Regions from separate parts of the Aminobacter sp. MET-1 genome, predicted to be linked through region 1. Evidence: riboswitches for the same ligand, from Rfam matches in the RefSeq annotation. Region 1 holds a riboswitch; each other region holds the start of a gene.

Region 1 (3,866 bases):
GGACATGTCGCGGCCCTACGACGAGGTGGCGGTGCGACACGGTCAGCCGGCCCGCATCGCGGCGGCCAGTCGCTTGATCGCTGCGATGTTGCGCGGTCCCGGCGTCGCCTCGTTGTATTCGAGCACGAAGAAGCGGTTGTTCTTCACCGCTGCGATGTCCTTGAAGGCCGGGTTGGTGCGCATGAACTCGATCTTCTGCTCTGCGGTCACTTCGCCATAGTTGACGATCACCACCATGTCGGGGTTGCGCTCGATGACAGGCTCCCAGCCGATCTCGGCCCAGCTCGACTCGACGTCGTCGGCGATGTTCCTGCCGCCGGCAGCCTCGATGATTGCCGTCGGCATGGCGTAACGACCGGCGGTAAAGGGCTTCTGCTCACCGGAATCGTAGAGGAACACGTTCACCGGCTTGTCGAGCTTGGGCAGCGTCGCCTGGAAGTTGGCGAGCTCCTTCTCGTAGCCGGATACCAGCGCATCGGCCTTCTCGCGCACGCCGAAGATCGCGCCGAGATTGAGCAGGTCGGCATACATGTCCTGAAGCGATGACTTGTCCTTCTTCATGATGTGGATGCAGCTCTCGGTCAGCTCGTAGACCGCGATGTTGAAGGGCGCGAGCGTCTCGGGGGTCACGTCGCCGCCAACCTTCATGCCGTAATTCCAGCCGGCGAAGAACAGATCGGTGTCGACGCCGAGCAGCACTTCCTTGGTGACGTATTTCGGCGCGAGCTCGGGCAGTTCGCCCACACCCTTGCGCAGGTTTTCGTCCAGCGTCTTCCAGCCCGATATGCCGGAATAGCCGACCATGCGGTCGGCGAGGCCGAGCGCCAGCATCATTTCGGTCAGGTTGACGTCGTGCGAGACGGCGCGCTTGGGCGCGGCTTCGAAGGTCACGTCGCGGTTGCAGCTCTTGACGGTGACGGGGAAGCCGCTGGCCATTGAGGAGGCGCAGGTGGCGAACAGGGCGGCGGCGATGAGGGGCAGGCGCATTGGGGCTCCTTTGGTTTGTCAGCGTTCGAGATGGAAGGAAAAGCGCGGGCGGCCGGTGACGGGATGGTCGTCGAGGGTGGCGCCGACGGCAAAGCTCCGGCGGATGCGCTCGGGCGTCAGGATCTCGGCAGGTTTGCCGCAGGCGACCGCGTGGCCGCCATCCATCACCAGCACGCGGTCGGCATGGGCGGAGGCGAGCGCCAGATCGTGCAGCGAGACGATGACGGTGCAGCCGAGAGTGCCGAGCAGTTCCAGCACCTCGAGCTGGTGGCGGATGTCCAAATGGTTGGTCGGCTCGTCGAGGATCAGAAGATCGGGCCGCTGCACCAGCGCACGGGCAATCATGACGCGCTGCTTTTCGCCGCCGGACAGCGAGTTGAAATCGCGCGCAGCAAGGGCGGTCAGGCTGAGCAGGGCAAGAGCGGCCTCGACTTTTTCGTAGTCGTCACCGTTGGTGCCGAAGCCGGCCGCATGCGGTGTCAGGCCAAGCTCGACGATCTCGGCGACCGTCAGGCCGAAGTCGGAGGCGCTTTCCTGCAGCACGGTTGCGATGCGGCGGGCGCAATCGCGCGGCCTCATTTTCCAGATGTCGGCGCCGTCGAGCCGGACAGTGCCCGTAACCGGCTTGTGGTAGCGGTAGAGGCAGCGCAGCAGGCTCGACTTGCCGGCGCCATTGGGGCCGACGATGGCCAGCAACTCGCCAGGCGCGACCGACAACGTCACCGGTTCGAGGATGGGCCTGGAAGCGCGCGGCCCCCAGCTTACGCCGTCGAGTTCGAGAAGTGCCGGGGTCGAGCCGACAAGGCGGCTAGCGGCGTGGACGCGATCGAGCATGCCCTGTCTCCGCGATCAGGCGGAGCAGGCAGAACGATCCGGTCAGCGCGCCGGTACCGAAAAGGGCAGTCGCAACCATCATCATCTCCGCGGCACACCCCGGCCGGTTGAGTTAATCGGATGATGGCAGGTCTCCTGGCTTGCGGGTGATCGCGCCTCGGAGCCTTCCCGGCCTGACGACCAGTGGCAGTTTTCCGAATTGCTATCCGCTCACAGTTGCGGGGGCAGCCACGGTTTCGCGTCGAGGACGTCTCACCGTGTTCCCATTTAACCTGCCGCCTGGAGACGGCAGGAACCATCACTGTCGTCGCTACAGCAGCGACGGGATGCTGACAATCGCTAAAGCGTCATGCCGCCTGCTGAATTGCGTCACGGCGCTCGATGGCGAAGGAAAACACGGCGACGCCGAAGGCGGAGAGCGCGATGGCGGCGCCGACGAGCGGCAGGTCGGCATAGCTTACGCCCATCGAAATTGCCGCACCGCCGACCCAGGCGCCGGCGGCATTGCCGGCATTGAAGGCGCCCTGGTTGAGGGTGGCGGCGAGGTTCGGCGCTTCGGATGCGGTTTCGACGACGCGCATCTGCATCGGCGGCACGATGACGAAGGTGATGACGCCCCACATGAAGACGAGCAGGATCGCCGCCGGCGCCGAAGTGCTGAGTTCGGCAAAGGCGACGTGGATCGCCGCCATCACCACCAGTGCGCCGATGGCCGTCGGCATCAGCTTCCAGTCTGCCAGCTTGCCGCCGATGATGTTGCCGATAGTCATGCCGCCGCCGAACAAAAGCAGGATCCAGGTGACTGATTCAACCGACAGACCGGTGACGTCGGTCAGGATCGGCTTGATGTAGGTGAAGACGGCAAACAGGCTGCCCGATGCCAAGGCCGAGATGATCATGGCGAGCCAGACCTGCAGCTTGCCCAGCACCTTGACCTCGCCCGCCACGCCGCCCTTGCCGGGAGGGGCGACACCGGCCGGCACCATGAAGGCGATGGCCGCGACCGAGATCAGGCCGATGACGACGACGGCGTAGAAGGTCATGCGCCAGCCGAAGGCCTCGCCGAGCGCGGTGCCGCCGGGCACGCCCAAAATGTTGGCGAGCGTCAGGCCGGCGAACATCAGGGCGATGGCGCTGGCGCGCTTGTTGGCAGGCACAAGGCTTGCCGCCACGACCGAGCCGATGCCGAAGAAGGCACCGTGGCCAAGCGCGGTGATGACGCGCGCCGCCATCAGCGTCCAGTAGGTGGGAGCTACGGCGCAGAGCAGGTTGCCGAGCACGAACAGCATGGCAAGGCCGATCAGCACCGGCTTGCGCGGTAGTTTCGCCGTGCCGATGGCGATGATCGGGGCGCCGATGACGACGCCGAGCGCGTAGCCGGTGACCAGAAGGCCGGCGGCCGGGATCGATACGCCGAGGTCGGCTGCGACCTCAGGCAACAGCCCCATGATCACGAATTCGGTGGTGCCGATGCAAAAGGATGCAACGGCCAGAGCGAGGATCGGCAAGGGCATGGGCGGACTCGGGGGAGCTGAAACGATTTAGGTCTACTTTTTCCTCATGCCGGCCACGGCGCAAGCGATGTTGGTGCATTGCAGCAATGCGTACCGTGCATGGCAGCCATTTGGCGGCAGCAATCCGGCTTAGGTCAGGACTGTTGCGTCAGGTCGCGGCGAAGGAATTCGTAGAGCCGCTCGACGGCCGAATTGCCGGCCTGCGGGTTGCGCAGGATGCCGATTTCCATCTCCGGCAGGGGCGGCAGGCCTTCGGCTTCGCCGATGATGCGCAAGCTGGGCGGCACGCTGCGCTGGGCGAGGCCGGCGACTGCCAGTCCCGCCTGCACGACGGCGATCAGCCCAAGCAGGCTGGCGCTGGAATAGGTGCTGCGGAACGAGCGGTCGGCGGCACCCAGCACCTGCAGCACGATGCGTCGCGCCAAGCTGCCCGGCTCGAACAGGGCGACGGGCAGGGGATCAATCTCCCAGGCGACATGGTTGGGCGAGGCGACCCAGACCAGGCGCTCGCGCTGCAGCACCTCGATGGCC
Region 2 (3,866 bases), on a different contig from region 1:
TCGACGCGCTCCATGAACAGGTCGGGCACCCACTTGGCGGTGTTCATGTCATGGGTGCGGCGACGGTCGTCGCCTGTGTTCTTCCTGAGGTCGAGGAACTCCTCGATGTCGATGTGCCAGGTCTCCAGATAGGCGCAGACCGCACCCTTGCGCTTGCCGCCCTGGTTGACGGCGATGGCCGTGTCGTTGGCAACCTTGAGGAAGGGCACGACGCCCTGGCTCTCGCCATTGGTGCCTTTGATGTGGGCGCCGAGGCCGCGCACCGGGGTCCAGTCATTGCCGAGTCCGCCGGAATATTTGGCGAGCAGGGCGTTGTCCTTGATGCCCTTGAAAATCGCGTCGAGATCGTCGCCGATGGTGGTGAGGAAGCAGGACGACAGCTGAGGCCTGAGCGTGCCCGAGTTGAACAGGGTAGGGGTCGAGGCCATGAAGTCGAAGGAGGACAGAAGGTCGTAGAATTCGATTGCCTTGGCATCGCGGTCGATCTCCCTGATCGCCAGCCCCATGGCGACGCGCATGAAGAAAGCCTGCGGCAGCTCGATACGCTTGCCCCTGGTGTACAGGAAGTAGCGGTCGTAAAGCGTCTGCAGGCCCAGGTACTGGAACAGCAGGTCACGCTCGGGCTTGAGGGCTGCGCCCAGCCGGACGAGATCGAAACGGCCGAGCTCAGGGTCGATCAGATGGGCCTCGATGCCGGCGGCCACGAACTCACCGAAGTAGGAGGGATAGCGCTCGGCCATCTGGTCCTGCGTAGCCTGCTCGGGGCGGCCGGACACGAAGCTCAGCGCCTCGCGCCGCAGGCGATCCAGCAGCAGCCGCGCCGAGACGAAGGCGTAGTTCGGTTCCTGCTCGACCAGAGTGCGCGCTGCGAGGATCGGTGCCAGCGACAGTTCGTCCAGCGTGATGCCATCATAGAGATTGCGCCGAGCCTCGGTGAGAATGGGCGCTGCCGCTACCGCCTCCAGTCCCTGGCAGGCGTCCTCGACGATGTGCGACAGCCTGATATCGTCGAGCGGGGTAAGAGTTCCGTCGTCGAGCCGGACCTGAAGCGAGGGAGAGGGCAGCGCCGCGATCTCCTTCTCGGCCTGCCGCTCCTTGGCGCGCTCTTCTCGATAGAGCACATAGGCGCGGGCCACCTTGTGATGACCGCCGCGCATCAATGCGAGCTCTACCTGATCCTGCACGTCCTCGATGTGGAAGGTGCGGCCTTCGCCGACCCGGCGCGCCAGCGCAGTCGACACCTGCTCGGTGAGTTCCTCTACCACGTCATGGACACGGCGCGATCCGGCGGCAACCGAGCCTTCGACTGCAAGAAAGGCCTTGGTCAGCGCCACGGTGATCTTGGTCGGATCGAAGGGCGTGACTCCGCCATTGCGGCGGATGACGCGATAGGCAGGTTCTGCCACCGTCGTGTCTTTTCTAGGATTGGAAACAGGGATCGCAGCGATCCCGTTGGAGGTCTGTGTCGAAGTCGCCGGCATCTCTATCCCCGTGGCGTTGCGGACGGGGCTTGCCGGGAACGCTGCTGGACGCAAAATGCCATCGGCCATGCGACTGCAAGCGCACCGCCGGGACACCCCGCCCGAGGTTCGATCAATCCGTCACGGCAGGTCTCCTGGCTCGCAGGTCATTACTTACGTCGGCCTTCCCGATGCGATCGCATCAGTGGCGTTATTCGACGCAAGCTCACTGCTTACAGTTGCGGGGGCAGCGTCGGCATTCCCTTTCGAGGCACCGACTTCCCTCTTAGCTCCCGGGCCGAAATCGACTCGGAAGAACCACGACTTGTATATTTAGTGGTCAAATAACGGGGATGGTCAATATGTGGGTGCTGAGGAATTCGTGGATGATGCTCAACGCAATGTCCATCTGGACCGAGAAACGTCCATTGAGCTGGACAAGCAGGCCCCCACGGGGCAACTGGCGCGACCTCTTTGTCGATCGCTTGCCCGGCTACTCTGTTGAACAGGAGCCATGAATCGGCGCTGTCATCTGTGATGTTTGGGGTGTTGTGAAGAGGCTGCAGCTAAAGGTATGCACGACGCCCCTATGCGTTGACCTCGCTGCAGGGCCCCGATGCGCCTGTTATCGGGTAGTTCCGAGCGGCGAAATCGAGATGCCCCTCTGGCTGATCTTTGAGAAAACCTGCGACAATTCGAAGATTTTCAGATCGCAATTCCCGGATGTTCGCGCTACGGAAGGCCTATGGGGTATGGGGTCTTCATTCACAGGTCGGATTCGATCTACGACGATAGTCCGGCGGAGCGCTATCAATTTCCTTCGCAGTACTTCGGCAGAGTTCAAGCCTGCGTCGGTGACTGGATCATTTATTATGAACCTCGCAAGGTGGCTGACACCAAAGGGTATTTTGCTGTTGCCAGGGTCCAGCAGGTCATAAACGATCCAAGTGTTCCAGGTATGTTCTTGGCGATCATCGAGCCTGGCAGCTATCTCGATTTCGCGAGACCGGTGCCGTTCTCCAATGACGCGGGCGTGATTGAGCGCGGTCTCTTGAACGATGCCGGCGCTATCTCGGGGCGAGCGCAATCTGCTGTTCGAGCACTGTCACCGAGCGACTTCGGTCGGATCGTCAGCCTCGGATTGGATCAGGCGGAGCCACTACTTCCGCGCAATGACCCCGAATTGCCTGTCGACGGCTTCGCGGAGGAGCAGACGCCGTTCGTTTTCGAAGAAGCCCGGGAGCGGACGTCATTTCTCAGTTCGCGCATCGTGCGCGATCGCGTTTTCCGGCAGGTGGTGTTGCGCGCCTATGACGAGCGCTGTGCGGTCACCGGACTAAAACTCATCAACGGCGGGGGACGCGCTGAGGTCGAAGCTGCGCATATCCGACCGGTGGAAGCCAGCGGTCCCGATGTCGTGAGCAATGGCATTGCGCTATCCGGCACTGCGCACTGGATGTTTGACAGAGGGCTCATCAGCCTGTCGGATGAGCTTGAGATCCTGATTTCCCGACAAGCGAACGACGCCGATGGCATTCGCGGGATTATCAATCGTACCGGGCGAGCGCTTGTGCCGATGCGCGGGTCGGATCGGCCTCATCCGCACTTTCTGCGATGGCACAGAGAAAACTGCTTCAAGCACTGAGCGTACGAGTAACCGCTCTGTGCCTTGCGCATCGATATCCGCCGCGCTAGCTGACGATAGAGTCTGTGGTTGTTGCCTGCTGGCATTTTTTGATTGGGAAGGACGTCTTCGTGAAAGCACGTGTGAAATGGGTCGAGGATCGCACCTTCGTCGGCGAGTCCGGCAGCGGACATAAGCTGGTTCTCGGCACCTCGCATGGCACGGAAGGCCGGACGCCGGGCCCGAGCCCGATGGAACTGGTGCTGCTCGGCACTGGCGGCTGCTCGGCCTATGACGTCGTCCATATCCTTGAAAAAGGCCGCGAGGCGGTCGAGGACGTGGTGGTGGAAATGGATGCCGACCGCGCCGAGACCGAGCCCAAGGTCTTCACCAAGATCCACATGCACTACATCGTCAAGGGCAAGAAGCTGTCGTCCGACAAGGTCAAGCGCGCCATCGAGCTGTCGGTCGAGAAGTACTGCTCGGCTTCGGCGATGATGGCCAAGACGGCCGAAATCACCCATGATTTCGAGGTCATCGACACCTCGAACTGAGCGATTGCCGGATGGATCGCGGCCGGGCCGTGGCGTTTCGGGCGCAGCTTGATCAGACCCGGCCGGTGCCTGTCTAGAGCAGCTTTATCCAGTCATGACCGGGGTGCGTTGCCCCGAGGCTGGCTCCCAGCCAGTCGCGTTCGGCCTTCTCCAGTTTTGGCAAGGCGGTACGGAAGTCGAACTCATCCTTGTCACGCTGGTGCTTGGCCTTGAGCAAGAGGATCGCCG
Region 3 (3,866 bases), on a different contig from region 1:
TATCGCCTTGTGGAAGTCCAAGGACGGACTGACCGAGGACGAGCGGCGCATGATCAAGCGCAATCTGGGCTTCTTCGCCGCATCGGAGTCACTGGTCGCCAACAACATCGTCCTGGCGATCTACCGCCACCTCACCAACCCCGAATGCCGCCAGTACCTGCTGCGCCAGGCCTTCGAGGAAGCGATCCACACCCACACCTTCCAGTACATCGTCGAAAGCCTCTCCCTGGATGAGGGCGAGCTGTTCAACATGTACCGCGAGGTAACGTCGATCACCGACAAGGCCGCATGGGCCCTGAAACACACGCAGTCGCTTGATGATCCCGAGTTCAGGACCGGCACGCCGGAATCCGACCAGGCATTCCTACGCGATCTCGTCGCCTTCTACGTCATCTTCGAGGGCATGTGGTTCTACACGGGCTTCGCCCAGATCCTGTCGCTCGGCCGCCGCAACAAGATGGTCGGCATCGCCGAACAGTACCAGTACATACTGCGCGACGAGAGCATCCACCTCAACTTCGGCATCGACGTGATCAACCAGATCAAGCTGGAGAACCCGCATCTGTGGACCCGCGCCTTCCAGGAGGAAGTCCGCAGCATGGTCAAGGATGCGGCAGACCTCGAGGCAGCCTATGGGCGAGACACGATGCCTCGCGGCTTCCTTGGGCTCAATGCTGCGCTCTGCGAGCAGTACATGCACTTCATCGCCAACCGCCGCTGCGCCCAGCTCGGTCTCGCGCCGGTCTTCGCTGAAACCGACAATCCGTTCCCGTGGATGTCGGAGGCCATGGATCTCAAGAAGGAAAAGAACTTCTTCGAGACCCGCGTCATCGAATACCAGAACGGCGGAGCGCTGGCATGGGACTGACGCTCGGACGCCGGCAAACGGCACGGACCGCAAAACCGCTTCCGCAACCCGAGGAGGTCCTGATAGCCTGGTTGATGGCGCAGCCTGACGGCAGCGACCTGACAGCTGCGGTCAACATGGAGATCCGTCGTCTTGACGGCTATCGCGGCCCGCATCCCGGCCCCAACCGCTTGAAAGAGCTGTTTATCGAACTCGGTCGGGAACTGGCGGTCTCCCACATTTCCGGGAGGCTCCAATGAGAAGGAAGGTGCTGATCATCGGCATCGGTGCGGGCAATCCCGACTTCGTCACCGTTCAGGCGGTGAACGCCATGAACAAGGTCGATGTGTTTTTCATCCCGAACAAGGGCATCGGCAAGCAGGAGCTTGCCCGTGTCCGGCGTGAGATCCTTGAGCGTCACGTGCGGGACCGCCCCTTCCGAACCGTAGAGTTCAAGACACCCGAACGGCGCGCCGGCGACGACTACGAGCAGCTGGTGTCCGACTGGCATGAAGAGGTCGAGGCGACATACGGCAAGCTGGTCATGGAGGAACTGGACGCGTCGCAGACCGGGGCATTCCTGGTCTGGGGCGATCCGACCCTCTACGACAGCACCATGCGCATCCTCGATCGCCTCAAGGACCGCGGTGATTTCGAACTCGACTATGAGGTCCTTCCCGGCATCAGCAGCATTCAGGCGCTGGCGGCCCAGCACAAAGTCGCCTTGTGCGACATCGGGCGCTCGATCCTGATCTCGACCGGGCGTAGCATGGGCGAAGGTTTTCCCAACAATGCCGACAGCGTGGTCATCATGCTCAATGCCGAGAAGACGTTGCGGCAAGCCGACGGCGATCTCGATGTCTATTGGGGCGCCTATGTCGGCATGCCGGAAGAGGTTCTCATCTCGGGCAAGCTCAAAGAGGTGATCGACGACATCGAGCGTGTCCGCAACGAAGCGCGTCGCGCCAACGGATGGATCATGGACGCAGTGCTTGTGAAGCCAGCAAGCACCTGACGGCAACATGGCCGCTGTCGTCTTTGCATTCCGCCGATGTCGCTTTCGCGGCTTTGTCAGCGATGCTTCCGTGATCTGATCAAGATGTTCAAGGTGCCCGCCGGCGAAGTGGTCTGCGGGATAATTGGGAAGCCGGTTAGATCCCGGCGCTGCCCCCGCAACGGTAGCGAAGCTTGACGTCTCGACGGGAGAACCACTGGGCAAATGCCTGGGAAGGTGTCGGGACAGTCCTCAACAAAGGACAGCTTCGGAGCCCGGAAACCAGCCTCGAATTCTTTCAACCGACTGATCGCGGTGGGCGGTCAAGAGGCAGAGCGTCCGGGCATTTGAACCCGCGCGATCTTCCCCTCCATACCACCAGTTCAGTCCTTGTACCGCTAGCGAGGACGGACATGGACACGCGCAATGAAATGCTGAAACTCATCCGCGAACGGCGCGATGGCTTCAGCCTGCAGCAACCCTTCTACATCGACCCGGAGTTCTACAAGCTCGACCTCGAACTGATCTGGTATCGAGACTGGCTGTTCGTCGGCCACGACTGCGAGGTCGCCAAAGCCGGAAGCTTCTTCACCGTCCAGATAGGCGACTATCCAGTCGTCATCGTACGCGGACGCGATGGTCAAATCCGCGCCTTCCACAACTCCTGCCGCCATCGCGGCAGCCGCGTCTGCACCACGGAAAAAGGAACGTCGGCGCGACTGGTCTGCCCTTACCACCAATGGACCTACGACCTCGACGGCAAGCTGGTCTTCGCCCGCCAGATGGCAGAGAACTTCAACAAGGAGGACTTCGGGTTGAAGCCCGTCGCCTGCGAAAGCGTCGGTGGCTACATCTTCATCTGCCTGGCCAAGGAGCCGGCCGACTTCCGCCCGTTCCGGTCACTGATGGAGCCGTACTTCGCTCCCCACAATCTGGTCGATGCCAAGGTCGCTTTCGAAGCCACCATCGTCGAGAAGGGCAACTGGAAGCTGGTCTGGGAGAACAACAGGGAGTGCTATCACTGCGCGGCCAACCATCCTGAGCTGTGCAAGACCTTCCCCGAAGCTCCAACCGTCACCGGGGTTAACGGCGCCGAAAGCGATCCCGACATGCTTGCGCATTGGTCGCACTGCGAGGCGGCAGGGCTGCCCTCGCGCTTTCGAATAGACGACGAAGGACAATACCGCGCCACCCGCGCCCCGCTTCTCGGCAAGGCCGTCAGCTACACGACTACGGGCAGGCGTGCCGTGCGCAAGAACCTGTCCGACCAGGTCGCGGCCGACCGCATCGGCACGCTGTTGCTCTACCACTATCCGACGACCTGGAACCATGTTCTAGGCGATCATGCCGTCACCTTCCGCGTATTGCCGATCAGCACAACGGAAACGGCAGTCACCACCAAATGGCTGGTGCATAAGGACGCGGTCGAAGGTGTCGATTACGACTTGAAGGAGTTGACCCATGTCTGGACCGAGACCAACGACGAGGACCGCCGCATCGTCGAGGAGAACGCCTTCGGCATCAGGTCGCCGGCCTATGAGCCCGGGCCATATTCCGAACATCACGAAGGCGGCGTGATCCAGTTCGTCGACTGGTATGCGCGCTTCATCGAACCACGGCTCGCCGACGGGCAAAAGCCCGCCCTGCGCAGCGTCGCCAGAGGGAGTAGGTCATGAATGCCATGAGCGACCCCGCCCTCTATCGCCACCTCGACGAGATGACCCCGTGGAATGATCGCCTCCAGGTGCTGGAGGTGATCGGTGTGGTGGATGAAGCACCTGATGTGAAGACTTTCGCCTTCCGTTCGGATGCACAGACCTGGTTTCGCTACAAGCCGGGCCAGTTCGTGACGCTGGAACTGCCGACACCGGACGGTCCGCTCTTGCGGACCTACACGCTGTCGTCGTCGCCATCGCGACCGTTCTCCATCGCCGTCACCGTCAAGGCGCAGGCAGGCAGTACAGGCACGCGCTGGATGTTCGACAACCTCGTCCCGGGCTCGCGCCTCAAGGCGTTTGGTCCGGT
Region 4 (3,866 bases), on a different contig from region 1:
TTCCTGCCGCAGGTGGTGAAATCCGCACGCGTCATGAAGCAGGCGGTCGCCGTGCTGTTGCCCTATATGGAGGCCGAGAAGGCCGCAAATGGAGGCTCCGACCGCAGGAGCGCGGGAAAGATTCTGATGGCGACGGTGAAGGGCGATGTCCACGACATCGGCAAGAACATCGTCGGCGTCGTTCTCGCCTGCAACAACTACGAGATCATCGACCTCGGCGTCATGGTGCCGGCGACCAGGATCCTGCAGACCGCGCGCGAGCAGAATGTCGACATCATCGGCCTGTCCGGCCTCATCACGCCCTCGCTCGACGAAATGGCCCATGTCGCCGCCGAAATGGAGCGCGAGGGTTTCGACATCCCGCTGCTGATCGGCGGCGCCACCACCAGCCGCGTCCACACGGCAGTGAAGATCCACCCGCGCTATGCCAGCGGCCAGGCTGTCTATGTCACCGACGCCAGCCGCGCCGTGGGCGTGGTGTCGAGCCTGCTCTCGCCGGAGGCGAAGGCCGGCTATGTCGAGGGCATCCAGGCCGAATATGTGAAGGTCGCCGAGGCGCATGAGCGCTCCGAGCGCGAGAAGCAGCGCCTGCCGCTGGCCCGCGCTCGCGCCAATGCGCAGAAGGTCGACTGGGCCGGCTACACGCCGCCGAAGCCGAGCTTCCTCGGCACAAAGGTGTTCGAAAGCTGGGAGCTCGCCGAACTCGCCCGCTACATCGACTGGACGCCCTTCTTCCAGACCTGGGAGCTCAAGGGCCGCTATCCCAAGATCCTCGAGGACGAGAAGCAGGGCGCGGCCGCACGTCAGCTGTTCGAAGACGCCCAGGCGATGCTGAAAAAGGTCATCGACGAGAAATGGTTCGCGCCCAAGGCCGTGATCGGCTTCTGGCCGGCCAACACAATCGGCGACGACATCAGGCTGTTCGCCGACGATACCCGCCAGAGCGAGCTCGCGACCCTCTTCACGCTGCGCCAGCAGCTGACCAAGCGCGACGGCCGGCCCAATGTGGCGCTGTCCGACTTCGTCGCTCCATCCGACAGCGGCAAAGCCGATTATGTCGGCGGCTTCGTGGTGACGGCGGGCATCGAAGAAGTGGCGATCGCCGAGCGCTTCGAGCGCGCCAATGACGACTACTCCTCGATCCTGGTCAAGGCGCTGGCCGACCGTTTTGCCGAGGCTTTTGCCGAATGCCTGCATGAGCGCGTCCGCAAGGAATTCTGGGGCTATGCCAAGGATGAGAAGCTGACCAGTGACGAGCTGGTCGGCGAGGCTTATGCCGGCATCCGCCCGGCGCCCGGCTATCCGGCCCAACCCGACCATACCGAAAAGACGACGCTGTTCCGCCTGCTCGACGCCGAGAAAACCGCTGGCGTGACCCTGACCGAAAGCATGGCCATGTGGCCCGGCTCGTCTGTCTCGGGCCTCTATCTGTCGCACCCCGAGAGCTATTACTTCGGCGTCGCCAAGGTCGAGCGCGATCAAGTCAAGGACTATGCGGAGCGCAAGGGCATGTCGCTCCAGGAAGCAGAGCGCTGGCTGGCGCCGATCCTCAACTACCTGCCGACGGCCTTCTCCGAGGCGGCTGAATAGTTGCCGGCTTCGCGGCTTGCGCGCTTGACCGGCGCGCCACTATAGCGTGCCGCACGGTTATGGTTCTCCCGCCTCTGGGCGGGAGCTAAGAGGGAATTCGTAGAAGCCGAAGCTGCCCCGCAACTGTAAGCGGCGAGCCACATTGCCCACCGCGTCACTGGCATGAAGCCGGGAAGATAGGCGGTGAAGCGACGACCTGCGAGCCAGGAGACCTGCCTGACCAAGTGAGGTTCCGTGGGCGGAGTGTACCACAGGGACGCGGTTGAATCGGTTGCCGTTCCGGCGCCGTTCGGCCTGCGTTACCGCACTCCCGCTCCGGCTGGTCAGGGATTGCAGGTGTCGAACTCAACCGAAAACAACTCCGCGCCACAACCGCATGTGCTGCTCGTCGCAAAGTCCGCCTTTGCCGCAGCACCCCACAAGCAGATGCAGCAACTTACCGACCTTGCAGCCGCGCTGCCCGGCGTCGCCGGCGCCAGCTTCGGCTTCACCGAGCAAGGCACGCCGTCACTGCGCGAGGTCCTTGGCTCGCTGCGGGCAGCCGGCGCCTCCGACGTCCTGATCCTGCCGCTGATGCTGCCCATCGAGCCGAGCTTCACCGCCTGGCTCACCAAGTCGCTGCGCCGCAGGCAGACGCTGCGCCCGCCCTTCCCCGCCGAGTCCAGCTAGATTCATAGAAACTGCGCGCCGACAGAAAGCCGGCTAATCACTCGATCGAAATGAAAGGCGGAGGCATGCCCCTTTCGCAGTCTCTATAACCGCGACCTGCCCCCCGTGCAGCGCCATGATCTCGCGCACCAGGTTGAGTCCCAGCCCGGCGCCGCGCCCATCGGGCTTGAGGCGGTTGAACGGTTCGAAGATCGCCTTGCGCTGATCGGCCGCGATGCCCTGCCCCTCGTCGCAGACCTCGACGAAGCCGGCGGCACCCACACGTACTGTGATAACGCCCTGGCGTCCGCCATGATCGATGGCATTTTGCACCAGATTGGTCAGCGCCCGTTCGAGCGATGTCTGGTCACCCTCTACCGGAACTGTCTCCACCTCGGGCTCGAACGACATGTCGTAACCCGCCGCGAGCGCCAGCGGCCCGAGATCGAACACCACCTGCTTGGCCATGGCGACGAGATTGACGGGTGCAAACCGGTTCCCCTTCTGGTCGAGCCGTTGCAGATCGAGCAGCTGCCCGGCGAGCGTGGTCAGCCGCGCCGCATCCTCGAGCAGCTCCCTCTTGTCCGCGCCTGCCGGCAGCGCCGAGACACGCGCGTTCAGGATGGCGATGGGCGTGCGCAATTCATGCGCGGCCTGGGCGAGGAAGTGCTGATGGCGCTCGTACCCCGCATCGAGACGCCGGAGCGCATCATTGACGGCGCTGACAAGCGGACCGATTTCGACCGGCACCTCGTTCACCGGCAGCTGCACACCGCGCTTGTCGAACTCGATGCGCGTGGCCTGCGACACCGTCTGCCCCAGGCCCGCCAGCGAGCGGCGCACGACAAGCGGTGTGGCAACCATCGTCGCCAGCGCCATGAGAACGATCACCGGCAAGATCACCGAAATGAACCCACCCGAGACACCCGCAAGCAAACGCCGGACGGACATCCGGCCTTGCGTGCCGGTCAGGATCTGCACCTTGCCGGCAGCGGTATCGGTCCATTTGACGATCGCGTCGGGCTTGGCTTCGTCGCCGAGCGGATGGCCCAGCCGCGCGTCGTTCAGCTGCTCGATGATACCGGCGACGGGCGCATAGACAGGTGGTATCGTGCCTTCGCTCAAGCGGTGTCCCGTCTTGTCGCGCATGACGAACCACAGGCCAGGTGCATGCGTCCTGAGCCGCGCCAGTTCCGATGTCGGCGCAAGGGCGAGCCTGCCATTGGCGTCCCGCACCACGGCATCCGCAAGCACATCGAGGCTGCCGCCCTCATAATCGTCGACGAGATAGCCTGTGCCCCACAGTGCAGCGACGATCAACACCAGGAACGCCGCGATCATGGCCGCCTGCAGCGTCACCATTCGGCTGACCAGAAGCCACTTGAGCGACGGCGGCCTTGTTGCCATCACGGCGTCTCGCGCAACAGATAGCCGACGCCGCGAATGCCGCTGATGACGACGCCAGCATCGGCGTCCACCAGCTTGCGACGAACCCTGGAGATATGGGTGTCGAGCGCATTCGACTCGATGTCGTCGTTCATGCCGAAGACCGCTTCCATCAGCGTTTCGCGCAGCACCATGCGGCCCATACGCCGCATCAGCGCCTCGAGCACCAGCAATTCCCGCCG

Evidence for each region. Region 1 has a riboswitch for cobalamin ahead of NDO48_RS24220 (ABC transporter ATP-binding protein). Riboswitches for the same ligand answer to the same signal wherever they lie in the genome.
Region 2: another riboswitch for cobalamin. It lies ahead of NDO48_RS13435 (ribonucleoside-diphosphate reductase subunit alpha); the one in region 1 lies ahead of NDO48_RS24220 (ABC transporter ATP-binding protein).
Region 3: another riboswitch for cobalamin. It lies ahead of NDO48_RS13415 (aromatic ring-hydroxylating oxygenase subunit alpha); the one in region 1 lies ahead of NDO48_RS24220 (ABC transporter ATP-binding protein).
Region 4: another riboswitch for cobalamin. It lies ahead of NDO48_RS07315 (CbiX/SirB N-terminal domain-containing protein); the one in region 1 lies ahead of NDO48_RS24220 (ABC transporter ATP-binding protein).

What each region holds. Positions count from the first base shown of each region.
Region 1 is NZ_JAMSHL010000023.1:11,959-15,824, reverse strand. Features, by position in the region: gene NDO48_RS24225 (ABC transporter substrate-binding protein) at 43-987, opposite strand; gene NDO48_RS24220 (ABC transporter ATP-binding protein) at 1,006-1,821, opposite strand; cobalamin riboswitch at 1,929-2,136, opposite strand; gene NDO48_RS24215 (MFS transporter) at 2,169-3,335, opposite strand; gene NDO48_RS24210 (LysR substrate-binding domain-containing protein) at 3,470-3,866, opposite strand, start outside.
Region 2 is NZ_JAMSHL010000008.1:57,267-61,132, forward strand. Features, by position in the region: gene NDO48_RS13435 (ribonucleoside-diphosphate reductase subunit alpha) at 1-1,481, opposite strand, end outside; cobalamin riboswitch at 1,588-1,798, opposite strand; gene NDO48_RS13440 (HNH endonuclease) at 2,206-3,105, shown strand; gene NDO48_RS13445 (OsmC family protein) at 3,216-3,638, shown strand; gene NDO48_RS13450 (nucleotidyltransferase domain-containing protein) at 3,712-3,866, opposite strand, start outside.
Region 3 is NZ_JAMSHL010000008.1:51,713-55,578, reverse strand. Features, by position in the region: gene NDO48_RS13430 (ribonucleotide-diphosphate reductase subunit beta) at 1-868, shown strand, start outside; gene NDO48_RS13425 (hypothetical protein) at 859-1,107, shown strand; gene cobF (precorrin-6A synthase (deacetylating)) at 1,104-1,862, shown strand; cobalamin riboswitch at 1,937-2,147, shown strand; gene NDO48_RS13415 (aromatic ring-hydroxylating oxygenase subunit alpha) at 2,255-3,517, shown strand; gene NDO48_RS13410 (2Fe-2S iron-sulfur cluster-binding protein) at 3,523-3,866, shown strand, end outside.
Region 4 is NZ_JAMSHL010000004.1:101,145-105,010, reverse strand. Features, by position in the region: gene metH (methionine synthase) at 1-1,590, shown strand, start outside; cobalamin riboswitch at 1,634-1,825, shown strand; gene NDO48_RS07315 (CbiX/SirB N-terminal domain-containing protein) at 1,927-2,259, shown strand; gene NDO48_RS07310 (sensor histidine kinase) at 2,293-3,645, opposite strand; gene NDO48_RS07305 (response regulator transcription factor) at 3,645-3,866, opposite strand, start outside.